Regions from separate parts of the Geopseudomonas guangdongensis genome, predicted to be linked through region 1. Evidence: predicted binding sites of a transcription regulator. Region 1 holds the regulator's gene; the other holds the start of a gene.
The links. Region 1 encodes FliA, which starts transcription of late flagellar genes. Its sites were predicted from a motif close to CTAAAGTTTNNNNNNNNNNNGCCGNTAA; they were not measured.

Region 1 (6,121 bases):
CTCGCGCAGGGCCTCCTGCAGCAGTAGGCAGTCGTCGGGATCGTCGTCGACCACCAGGATCGGGCCGCACAGGTTCGGCTGCATGCTCAGGCTCCTTGCTCGCGGACCGGGAAGCTCACGCAGAAGCGCGCGCCCTCGCCCGACCGGCTGCTGGCGGAGAGCGTCGCGCCATGGCGCTCGACGATCTTCTTGACGATGGCCAGGCCCATGCCGGTGCCGGGATAGTCCTGGCGGCCGTGCAGGCGCTGGAAGGGGTTGAAGATGCGGTCGAGGTACTTCTCGTCGAAGCCCACACCGCGGTCGCTGACGCACAGGGTATGGCGCCCGGCCTCGTCTGGCCAGGCGCGGATGCTCACCTGTGGGGCCTGGCCCGGGGCGTGGAACTTGATGGCGTTGCCGAGCAGGTTCTGCAGCAACTGGCGGATCTGCAGCGGGTCGCCGTCGATGCACGGCAACGGCTCGCGGACGATCTGCGCGCCCTCGGCCTCGATGGCGCCCTCCAGATCGTGCAGCACCTCGTCGAGCAGCGCGTCCAGCGACAGGCGCACGAACGGCTGGGCGCGGGTGGCGACCCGCGAATAGGCCAGCAGGTCGCGGATCAGCCCCTGCATGCGCACCGCCGCGCCGCTCATCCGCTGCAGGTAGTCGAGGCACTGGTCGTCGAGCCCGCTGGCGCGGCTCTGCAGACGTTCGGCGAAGGCCTGGATCTTGCGCAGCGGCTCCTGCAGATCGTGGGAGGCAACGAAGGCGAACTCCTGCAGTTCGCGGTTGCTGCGCGCCAGTTCGTCGAGGGTCGCCTGCAGGGTGCGCTCGGCGGCCTTGCGCTGGTGGATGTCCTTGGCCACGCAGAACACCCCGACGATGCCGCTGTCGGTGACGATCGGCATCAGCGTGACCTCCAGCTCCAGCGGCTGGCCGGCGGCGTCGACGCCCTGCACCTCGAAGCCGCTCGGCTGGCCGACGGCGCTGCGCCGCAGGCGGGGCAGGATGCGCTGCGCCTCGGCGCCGGGCAGGTGGCGGCTGTAGTGGCTGCCGCACAGGCGCGTCTCGTCATGGCCGAACAGCGCGCAGGCGGCCGGGTTGGCCTGCTGGATGCGCCCGTCGAGGGCGAAGGCCAGCACCGGATCGGGGCTGCAGCTGAACAGCGAGCGAAAGCGCTGTTCGCTGTCCTGCAGGCGGGCATGGGCCTGCAGGTGCTCGATGGCCAGGCCGGCCAGATGGCTGGCGGTGGCCACCCGCTCCTCCAGCTCCGCCTCGACCCCGGCGGAATGCGACCGGTAGATGCCGAAGGTACCGAGCAGCTGGCCGTCGCCGGCCAGCAGCGGCGTCGACCAACAGCTGTTCAACGCATGCCGGGCCAGCAGCTCGTGCAGCCCGGTCCAGGCCGGGTCGCGGGCGGTATCGGCGCTGAGCACCGGCTGGCGGCGATGGGCGGCGGTGCCGCAGGAGCCGATGCCTTCGCGGATCGGCACGCTGGCGATGGCCTCGCTGTAGTCGGTCGGCAGGTTCGGCGCGGCGGCCAGTTGCAGGCGGCGGCCGTCGCCCGAGGCGGTCATGATCGAGCAGCGCAGGTCGCTGCCGCGCGACTCGACCAGCCGACAGATCTCGCCGAGGGTGCTCGCCAGCGGCTGGCGGGTGGAGATCATCCCGAGGATGCGCCGCTGCGCCTCCACATAGGCCTGCTTGTCGGCCTGCTGGTCGTCGAGGCGCTGCTGCCGACGAGCCGGCGCCGGCGCGCGCGGCACGAGCATCAGCAACAGGTTTAGGAGCAGACCGCAGGCCAGCACCGGCAGCAGCCACGCCGGCGGCGCCTGGCGCTGCAGCAGGGCGACCAGCAGGCTGGCCAGGCCGACCGCCTGCAGGGCGAAGGCCAGGGCACGAAGGTAGACCGGAAAGGACGCGGCGCGTAGGTACATGTATGGGCTGCCCGGATATCCCGCGGCCCTCATGGCCGGGGAACGCCACTGTAGCGGCAAATCGCCGGGCGATGCAGCGTCTTCCGGACTATCGTATAAGCCGCCGCGCACGGCTGCCGGCACGCCGCGGGCAGGCGCGAACCGACCGCCCGACGCTCAAGACTCGCGGCGGCCAGCCGATATGCTTGTCGATGTGCCATGACAAAAAGTCATGCTTCGTATGGAGGGGAACACCCATGAATTCACCGCTCTTGGATGCCAGCGCCGTCACACCCAACCCGGCCACCGTCAACCTCACGCCCCGGCAACGCCTCGAAGGCGCTCTCGCCCAGCTGCCCGCCGTCGCCGGCAGCGCCGCCGCGCAGAGCCAGAGCAGCCAGCCGGCACTGCTCGACCGCCAGGAACTGGTCGAGCCGGTACAGCGCATCAACGAGTCGCTGGCCGGCTTCGGCGTCGAGTTCCAGCTCAGCGAGCCGGGCAAGCATCTGGTCGCACAGATCGTCGACCGCGAGAGCGGCGAGCTGATCCGGCAGATTCCCAGCGAGGAAGTGCTGCGCGTGATCGACAATCTGGACAAGATGCGCGGCCGCCTGCTCGAAGAGACCGCCTGAGTCGTCCGCCAGGCGGCGACCCGGATCGGCGCCACGCCCCGACTCGTACACCGAGCGGGGCGGGCATGCAGTACGTACCCGCTCAGGCCCAGCGGGCCTCCGGCACGATGATACCCTCGACCTTGCCCAGCTTGCCCAGCTCGGTGCCGGTCAGCGGCTCGCTGAGGGTCGCACCCAGCAGGGTGGCCTGATCGGTGAGCTGCACCTGGGCGATGCGCCCCTGGGTGTCCAGACGCTGCACCCAGCCCAGCGCGCCCTCGGCGAAGCGCACCAGCGCGCCGATCGGGATGATCCCGAAGTGGCGGATGTAACGGCTGCACCACTGGCTGTCAAGCTGCGCCTCGCGGCCGATCAGGTAGCGATAGATGCCGCTGACCGCCTGCCCCGGACGATCCGGACGGGCGCGGCTCATCGCGTCGACCACGTCGACCACCGCGGCGACCCGGGCCAGTTCGCCCAGTTGCTCGCCCTTCAGCGCCAGCGGATAGCCGCTGCCATCCAGACGCTCGTTGATGCCCTCGACGATACCGCGGATCACCGGCTCAGGAATCCACTTGCAGCTGCCCATGCGCGCGCGCAGCATGCCGACGTGGGTGGCGAACTCGCTGCGCTGTTCGGCGCTCATCCGCTCGACGCGCAGCAGCGCCGGCGGCAGCAGGGCCTTGCCCAGGTCGTGCACCAGAGCACAGGCGACCACTGCCTTGACCAGGTCGCGCGGCGCGTTGCGAGCGGCGATCAGGTCGGCCAGGCGGGTGGCCACGGCGATGCTGTGCTGCACCAGCGGCGAGTCGTCGACCAGGCAGTGGCTGGCGAACAGCATCGACTCGCGGTCCTCGTCGAGCAGGTTGAGGAGGAATTCGCTGTGCCGCGACAGCAGCACCGGATCGACCTCGCCGCCCTGCTGCAGCTGCAGCAGCTGGCCGTTGAGGTACACCGCGACCCGCGCCAGGCGGCGGGCCATCGGCGTGGCGTAGTCGAGGCCGTGGGGACGCGGGCCGCTGTCGACCGCCTTGCTCTGCTCGGGACGCACGAACAGCGCCGAGGGCGCCAGCGAGGCGTCGCCGCCCACCGCGGTGCGCGCCCCTTCGCGCTCGATCTCGCGCACATAGAACCACAGGCGCCGCTCCAGCTCGGCGCTCAGCTCGCCGAAGCCGCAGCCGAAGCGCACGCTCTGCCAGTCGCCGCTGATCTGTGCATGGCGCACCACGCCGTTCAGGTTGACCTTCTGGCCGTTGGGGAACTGCAGCTCGATGCGCTCGAGCACATGCTCGGCCTGCAGCTCGGCGGCGCCGCCGGCGGCCTGCAGCTCCAGGCGGCAGCCCCCGAGCGACAGGTCGAGCAGGCGACCGCCGAACAGGCGGTCGCTGTTCTCGGCCTTCACCGTCACCAGCACTTCCATGCGCGCGTTCAGCTCGGCGCGGAAGGTACTGCGCCGGTGCAGCACTTCCAGCCACTGTGGCCAGTCGCAGGCGATCTGCACCCGGCCGGCCACTTCCAGACGCTGGCGCGGGCGCAGCGGCGCGGTCTGCAGCAGGGTGCCGCCGGCCCGGCCGGTCAGCACGAAGGACTCGGGCATCTTCTCCAGCATGTCGGCCACGCCGGGCGCCGAGGTCAGGTCGAGCACCAGCTCCTCGTCGGGACTGACCTCCATCAGCAGCACCGGCAGCGGCTGCTCCTCCTGGTAGATGCACAGCAGCTGCGCGTCGCCCTGGGCACACAGGGTTTCGAGCAGATCGCGGCAACGCCCCGGATGTTCGACGCGGGTGAAGATATCGCTGGCCTGTTGTTCCATTTCCATCCCTTAGCTCGCCTGCGGCAGGACGCCGGCCGGTCGCGGGCGGGTCATGCAAAAGGTCGTTATGATGCCAGCATATCGGCTGTGCGGGGATCGACTTTAGCCGCCCGCCTCACTCCGACAGCCAGCTGCGCAGCCGCGCCACCGCCTGGCTGTGCAACTGACAGACGCGCGACTCGCTGACCCCGAGCACGGCGCCGATTTCCTTGAGATTGAGGTCTTCCTGGTAGTAGAGGGCGAGCAGCAACTTCTCGCGCTCGGGCAGGGCTTCGATGGCCTTGATCAGCCGCTCGCGGTCGCGCCCCTCGGCCAGCTCGGCGAACGGCGAGAGGGCCTGGCTGGTGGCGCTCACCGCATCGATCTCGTCCTCGCCCATCTCGTCGAGCGCCACCATCTGGCTGCCGTTGGCATCCAGCAGCAGCTGACGGTATTCGGCTAGGTCGATGCCCAGCGCGGCGGCGATCTCGCGCTCCTCGGGCGCACGACCGAGGCGCTGTTCGAGCAGACGCAGAGTCTCGTCCAGGGCACGGGCGTTGCGCCGCACCCGGCGCGGCACCCAGTCGCGACTGCGCAGCTCGTCGAGCATGGCGCCGCGGATGCGCTGGCTGGCGAAGGTGGCGAAGCTGGCGCCCTGATTGGCGTCGAAGCGCTTGAGGGCATCGAGCAGGCCGATGGTGCCGGCCTGGATCAGGTCGTCCAGCTCGACGCAGGCCGGCAGCTTGAGCTGCAGGCTGAGGGCCTGGCGCCGCACCAGCGGCAGATGCTGTTCGAGCAGATCGCGCTGTTTGAGTTTGCCCTGTGCCGTGTACATCCGCTCGCCTGAACTGCCCTGAAGAGAAACCCGAGAAAGAGTGGTCGCCACGCGCATCGCGCCCGTACCTGGGCGGGGTGCCCGGCGGGCCGGTGCCTGCATTGTTACCGCGCCCCTGCGAGGGTCAAGCCCGGAACACTCGCCGCCAGTGCCGGCTATTCGGTGCTTTGTCGCCGTGCTCAGCGGTAATGCACGAATAGTTGCAGGTCGCGCACCTCGACGGCTGGCATGCCCGGCGCCAGGTGGAAGCGAAAATGCAGCGGCTGTCCGGCGTCCAGCCCGGCCAGGCCACGGGTCAGCCCGCGCCCCACGCCCGAACGGCTGTCCAGCTCGACACAGCGCTGCGGGTGGCAGAGCCAGGCCTGTAGGTGCGTGGCCATCGGCAGCTGGAACTGCCAGCGCACCTGCTCCAGGCTGCGGCCCCGGGCCATCGCCGGCGGCGTCAGCAGCGCCGACGGGGTGTCGCGCCCGGCCACCGCGACGCGCAGGCTCGCAGCGCTGGCGTGCCAGCTGCTCACCGCGCCGGCCGCCAGCAGCGGCTCGGAGCACAGCGATAGCGCTGCCAGCAGGACGATCCCCAGACGCTTCATTCGGCCACTCCCGGCTGCTCGGCGAGCAGCAGCAGTTCGATGCCGAGAAAGCCCGCCGCGGCCTGCTGCAGGTTGCCGAGCAGGCCGCGATGGGAAGCGATGCCCGGATGCAGCACCAGCAGGCGCTGCGGGCCGTCGGCCTCGGCCAGCCGGCGCAGGGTCAGGTAGGCGCGGCGGAAGCTGTCCAGGTCGCTGTCCACCCACAGCGCCCAGCGCGACTGCTGGGCCGCCAGCACGCCGAAGTGCGGACTGTCGACATCCAGCGCGACGATGCGCCATAGCTGCGGGTCGCCCAGCCAGCGGTGGCCGTTGGCGTGCCAGCGCTGCAGGGTCTGCCAGGCGCGCGCGCTCTGCTGCGCGCTGGCGTCGGGCAGACCGACCACCATCAGGGTCTGCCG
Region 2 (6,121 bases), 150 kb from region 1:
CCCGCTGGCGCTGGTCATGCTCGACATCGACCATTTCAAGCGGATCAACGACGGCTTCGGCCACGACGTCGGCGATCTGGTGCTGCAGGAGCTGTGCCGGCGCATCGCCTCGCGCCTGCGCCGCGGCGACGAGTTCTGCCGGCTCGGCGGCGAGGAGTTCGTGGTGCTGTGTCCGGCGACCGATGCCGAACAGGCCGCGCAGCTGGCCGAGGCGCTGCGCGAGCAGGTGCGCAGCCAGCCCTTCCCGCAGGCCGGCGCGGTCACCGTCAGCCTGGGTGTGGCGGCCTGCGCGGGGGGCGGCGACGGCGCCACCCTGCTGCAACGCGCCGACCGCGCGCTGTACCGGGCCAAGGCCGGCGGCCGCGACCGCGCCTGCCTGGAGGCGCCGCCGGCGCCCTGAGCGCGGCGCTTGGAGCTGTCACGGACGCTGCGCTACCATCCGGCCTTCCGCGCCGCACAACAATCAGGACAACAGGATGAACCGAGCGCTCTATCCCGGCACCTTCGACCCGATCACCAAAGGCCATGGCGACCTGATCGAACGGGCCGCCCGGCTGTTCGACGAAGTCATCGTCGCGGTGGCCGTCAATTCCAAGAAGAATCCGCTGTTCAGCCTGGAAAAGCGCGTGGAGCTGGCCTCCGTGGTCTGCGCCCACCTGCCCAACGTGCGGGTGGTCGGCTTCTCCACCCTGCTGGCGCACTTCGCCCATGAGCAGCAGGCCAACGTGCTGATCCGCGGCCTGCGCGCGGTGTCCGACTTCGAGTACGAGTTCCAGCTGGCCAACATGAACCGCCAGCTGGCGCCGCAGGTGGAAAGCCTGTTCCTCACCCCGGCCGAGCACTACTCGTACATTTCCTCGACCCTGGTGCGCGAGATCGCTGCCCTCAAGGGCGACATCAGCAAGTTCGTCCACCCGGCGGTGGCCGAGGCGCTGCGCGAACGCCTGCAGGTCTGAGCGCAAAATCGCCGCGCCGCCGCCCTGCGACCGCGCGGCGGGTGCAGGGCGGCGGCGCTTGCGGCAAAATGGCGGCAACCAAGGCCTTTGTTCCAGGAGTTGCCCCATGTCCCTGATCATCACCGACGACTGCATCAACTGCGACGTCTGCGAACCCGAATGCCCCAACGGGGCGATTTCCCAGGGCGAGGAGATCTACGAGATCGACCCCAACCTGTGCACCGAGTGCGTCGGCCACTACGACGAGCCGCAGTGCCAGCAGGTCTGCCCGGTGGACTGCATCCCGCTCGACCCCAACCACGTGGAAAGCCGCGACGAGCTGATGCAGAAGTACCTGATCATCAGCGGCAAGGCCTGAGTCCCCGCCCAGGCAAGAACGCCGGCCACCCGCGAGGGTAGGCCGGCGTTTTGCATTGTGCGCCGCTTACAGATGGATCAGCGGCGCCTCGTCCTCGCTGCGGAACGGCAGCTGCGGCAGCAGCTCGCGCGCCTCGCCCAGCCCCAGCATCAGCACGTTGCGCAGGCTCTGGCTGATCCGGCTGGCGTAGCCCAGGTCGTTCATCAGCGAACTGGCCTGCATGCCGTCCAGGCCCTTCTCGCGCACCGCGACGAACAGCCGCTCGCGGAACTGCGCGTCGAAGCGCGCCGCCTCGCCGTCGAACAGCTCCAGGCGGGCGCGCAGCGCCTCGGTGGGCAGGTCGAGCAGACTGATGGTGCGGATCTCGCGCAGCACCCAGAGCATGTGCCGGCGCAGGTCGGCGTAGGCGGCGCTGAAGGCCGCAGACTGGCCGTTGAGCTGGCGGCCGAGGTTCTTCTGCAGGTGCTTGGCGTCCTTCACCGCGTCGACCAGCTGCAGCGCCACCACCTGGCTGGCGATCCAGGCCTGCTGGTGGGCGTCGTCGAGGTTGGCCTTGAGGCGGCCCATGTAGCTGACCAGGTCGCTGTACACGCCCTTGATGTGCTGCTGGTAGAGCTGGTCGGCGTCCAGCCCGCGGCTGGCGCTCTGCGCCGATTCGCGCAGGGCGTGCTCGTCGATCTGCGCGCTGCGCAGCTGGTCGATCGGCAGGTACAGGGCGTGGCAGATCACCTCCAGGCTCAGCCGCGCCAGGTGCTGCAGCTCGCGGGCCACCGCCTGCACCGCGGCGTCCGCCGAGTCCAGCGCGTTGTCGTCCAGATAGCGGGCGCGGGTCGGCACCTTGGCCGCCTCGGGCGCGGCGCTGCCCTGCACCGCGGCGATCAGCACGTGGGGCTCGGCCACCTCCGGCAGCCAGCGCTCCAGCGCCGTAGCCAGACGTCGATGCAGAGGCAGGAACAGCAGCACGCCCAGGCCGTTGAACAGGGTGTGGAACAGCGCCAGCTCCAGCAGCGCGTTGCCGGCGAAGCCGAGCTGCGCGGCGATCAGCAGCACCAGCGCGGTCAGCGGCTGCAGCAGCAGCAGGGCGAGGACGGCGACCACCAGGTTGAAGATCACGTTGGCCAGCGCCAGGCGCATCCCGGCACGCGCCCCGCCCAGCGCGCCGACCACCGCGGTGACCACCCCGCCGACGTTGGTGCCGATGGCCAGGGCGAAGGCCTGGTCGACGTCGATCTGCCCGGAGGACAGCGCGGTGAGCACCAGCATCAGGCTGGCGTGGCTGGACTGCACCACCGCGGTGACCAGCGCGCCGATGCCGACGAACAGCAGGATGCCCAGGATCCCCGGCACCTTGAACTGCGCCGGGTCGAACATCTCGGTGGCGTCGCTGAAGCCGCCCTTGATCAGGTCGATGCCGAAGAACAGGAAGCAGATGCCCAGCAGCACCCGGCCGACGCCCTTGCTGCGCGGGCCGTTGAAGCCGAGCAGGATGCCGAACACCGCCAGCGGCAGGGCCAGGTCGCCGAGGCTGGCGCTCTGCCCGGCCAGCGCCAGCAGCCAGATGCCGCTGGTGGTGCCGAGGTTGGCGCCGAACACGATGCACAGGCCGGCGCCCAGGCCGATCAGCCCGGTGCCGAGGAAGGCGATGGTCAGCAGCGACACCAGGGTGCTGGACTGCACCGTCACGGTGGCCAGCACGCCGAAGCTCAGGCTTTTCCAGGCGCGGTCGGTGGCCCTGGCCAGGAAGCGTTCCAGCTCGCCGCCGGCCAGCAGGCGCAGGCCCTCCTCCAGGCACTGCATGCCGAACAGGAACAGCGCCAGGCCGCCGGCCAGCCGCGTCCAGCCGGCGCTGAACCAGAACGACACGGCCAGGGCCGCGAGCAGCAGCCAGATGACGATCGTGTTGGATGAGTATTTGGACAAGGCTTCCCTCCTGAGCATGATGAGCCGCCCCTGTCGACGGGGCGGCCGGCGATTGTGACCGAAAGATGAAGCGTCAGGGAGGGGGACGGACGCTGGCCGGACAATCGCCCTGGCGAGGCGGGCGCGGGCGCAAGGTGCGCCGCGCGCGACTCAGCGCTGGTAGCCGCTGGCGCAGCCCAGACAGCGCACGAAGGCCTCGCGGCCCGGCTCGATCACCAGCGCATCGCCCGCTTCCTCGACGTTGCCGCCCAGCGCGCTGAACGGCAGGGTGACCACGAACACCGCTGCGCCCAGCGCCGTACCGGCGATCAGCAGCGGTCGGGCGATCAGCAGGTCGGCGACCATCGAATAGGCACGCGGCGCGTCGGCCTGGTACATCGGGTCGCTGCCGGCGCTGGCGGCGGCGAAGCTGGCCTGCAACGGCAGCAGGCTCAAACCGGCGCCGAGCAGCAGGGCGGGAAGCAGGGAACGGAGGCGGGGCATGGCAGGGGTCCTTTGCGCAATGACGGGCTGCCCCGACTATAGCAGCGTCGCGCGCCGCGCCTGCGTGAAGCCCATCAACGCTGGCAGCGCGGGCAGTAGACGCTGGCCCGCTGGCCCAGCTTGACCTCGCGCAGGGTGCCGCCGCAGACCGTGCAGAACTGCCCGCCGCGGCCATAGGCCAGCAGGGTCTGCTGGAAATAGCCGGGCTTGCCGTCGCCGCCGACGAAATCGCGCAGGGTGGTGCCGCCGCAGTCGATGGCGGCGGCGAGGATGCGCCTGATCTCCTCGGCCAGCTTCAGGTAGCGGGCGCGGGAGATCGATCCGGCCTCGCGGCGCGGGTCGATGCCGGCGGCGAACAGCGCCTCGGTGGCGTAGATGTTGCCGACCCCGACCACCACCGCGTTGTCCATGATGAACGGCTTGACCGCCATCGAGCGCCCGCGCGACAGCTGGTAAAGCCGTTCGCCGTTGAACGCCTCGCCCAGCGGCTCCGGCCCCAGCCGGCGCAGCAGCTCGTGTTCGAGCGGGTTCGCGCTCCACAGCAGCGCGCCGAAGCGCCGCGGATCGTGGTAGCGCAGCGCCAGCCCCGAATCCAGCTCGATGTCGACGTGGGCGTGCTTCTCCGCCGCCAGCCCGGCCTCGATCAGCCGCAGGCTGCCGGACATGCCCAGATGGCCGATCAGCGTGCCGCACTCGGCCTCGATCAGCAGGTACTTGGCGCGCCGGCCGACCCGCAGGATGCGCTGGCCGGACAGGCGCACGTCGAGATCCTCCGGCACCGGCCAGCGCAGGCGGCGCTCGCGGACGATCACGCGGGTCACCCGGCGGCCTTCCAGATGCGGGGCGATGCCGCGGCGGGTGGTTTCGACTTCGGGCAATTCGGGCATGGTGCGGCACCGCAACAGCAGGGTGCGCCAACATAGCAGGATTGTCGCAGCAGTAAAGTCGGTCTTTTGGCGCCAAAAGCTCAAGATCGCACCTTGGCGGCCGATGTAACCAGTCTGCAATCTTGCCGTGCCCTTGGAATACCCCGCCATGCTGACCCGCCAATCCATCGCCGCCCGCCTGGGCATCGCCTTCGCCAGCCTGGTCCTGCTGCTCGTCGTCGCCCTCGGCGTCGGCCTGTACGGACTCGCCGCGCTGGAAGACTCGACGCACGACCTGCGCCACAACGCCGGCCTGACCCACAACGCCGCCCAAGTGCGCCGCCTGGCCCTGGAACTGCGCCGCTTCGAGAAGGACAGCTTCATCAACCTCGCCGCGCGCGACAAGGTCGCCGACTACCGGCGCCGCTGGGACAGCACCCGGCAGAGCCTGGCCGCCACCCTCGAACAGGGCGCCGCCCTGGCCGGCGACAGCGCCCTGCGCGAGCAGTACCGGGACGCCCGCCGCGCGCTGGACGGCTACGCCAGCGGCTTCGCCGCGGTGGCGCTGCGCATCGCCGACGGCGAACTGGACGGCGCCGCCGCCGCCAACGCCGCGATGGGCCGGTACAAGGACGAGGTCTACCGCCTCGACGCCAGCGCCGCGGCCATCGACGCCAGCGCCCTCGCCCAGCTGGAAGCCGCCGAGCAGCGGGCCGGCGTCCAGGCCCGCAACGCGCGCCTGGGCCTGCTCGGCTTCGCCGTGCTGGCGGTGCTGGCCGCCGCCGTGCTGGCGCTGCGCATCACCCGCAGCATCACCGCGCCGCTGCGCGACGCCCTGGAGGCGACCCGCCGGCTGGCAGAGGGCGACCTGACCCATGCGCCGCAGAGCCGCCGGCAGGACGAGACCGGTCGCCTGCTGGCCGCCATGGGCAGCGCCAACCACAAGCTCGGCGCGCTGGTCGGCTCGCTGCACCACAGCAGCGACAACGTCCTGCAGCGCGCCCACGAGGTGCTGATCGGCAGCCAGGAGCTGGCCGCGCGCACCGAGGAACAGGTCGCCGCCCTGCAGCAGACCGCCGCCAGCATGGAGCAGGTCAGCGCCAGCGCGCAGCAGACCAGCGAGGCCACCGCCCAGGCCAACAGCCTCGCCGCCACCGCCGCGCGCACCGCGCAGAGCGGCGGTCGCGACGTCGAGGAGAACATCCAGCTGATGCGCGCGCTGGCCGACAGCTCGCAGCGCATCAACGACATCATCCGGGTCATCGACGGCATCGCCTTCCAGACCAACATCCTCGCCCTCAACGCCTCGGTGGAGGCGGCGCGGGCCGGCGAGCAGGGCCGCGGCTTCGCCGTGGTGGCCCAGGAAGTGCGCAGCCTGGCCAGCCGCAGCGCCGCCTCGGCGCAGGAGATCCGCGCGCTGATCGAGGACATCGGCGAGCGCATCCAGCAGGGCACCCGCCAGGCCGAGAACAGCGGACGGACCATCGGCGAGGCGGTGGCGGCCATCCACCAGCTGGCCGGGCTGATGCAGGAAATCT

Region 2: the regulator FliA is predicted to act here: its motif matches at 4,684-4,711, upstream of BLU22_RS04290 (methyl-accepting chemotaxis protein).

The regions. Positions count from the first base shown of each region.
Region 1 is NZ_LT629780.1:738,853-744,973, forward strand. Features, by position in the region: gene BLU22_RS03565 (response regulator) at 1-84, opposite strand, end outside; gene BLU22_RS03570 (ATP-binding protein) at 87-1,916, opposite strand; gene BLU22_RS03575 (flagellar protein FlaG) at 2,153-2,527, shown strand; gene BLU22_RS03580 (PilZ domain-containing protein) at 2,610-4,325, opposite strand; gene BLU22_RS03585 (RNA polymerase sigma factor FliA) at 4,435-5,133, opposite strand; gene BLU22_RS03590 (flagellar protein FlhE) at 5,313-5,723, opposite strand; gene BLU22_RS03595 (hypothetical protein) at 5,720-6,121, opposite strand, start outside.
Region 2 is NZ_LT629780.1:888,973-895,093, forward strand. Features, by position in the region: gene BLU22_RS15230 (GGDEF domain-containing protein) at 1-400, shown strand, start outside; gene coaD (pantetheine-phosphate adenylyltransferase) at 477-956, shown strand; gene BLU22_RS04270 (YfhL family 4Fe-4S dicluster ferredoxin) at 1,063-1,314, shown strand; gene BLU22_RS04275 (Na/Pi cotransporter family protein) at 1,381-3,252, opposite strand; gene BLU22_RS04280 (multidrug transporter) at 3,385-3,717, opposite strand; gene mutM (bifunctional DNA-formamidopyrimidine glycosylase/DNA-(apurinic or apyrimidinic site) lyase) at 3,792-4,604, opposite strand; gene BLU22_RS04290 (methyl-accepting chemotaxis protein) at 4,753-6,121, shown strand, end outside.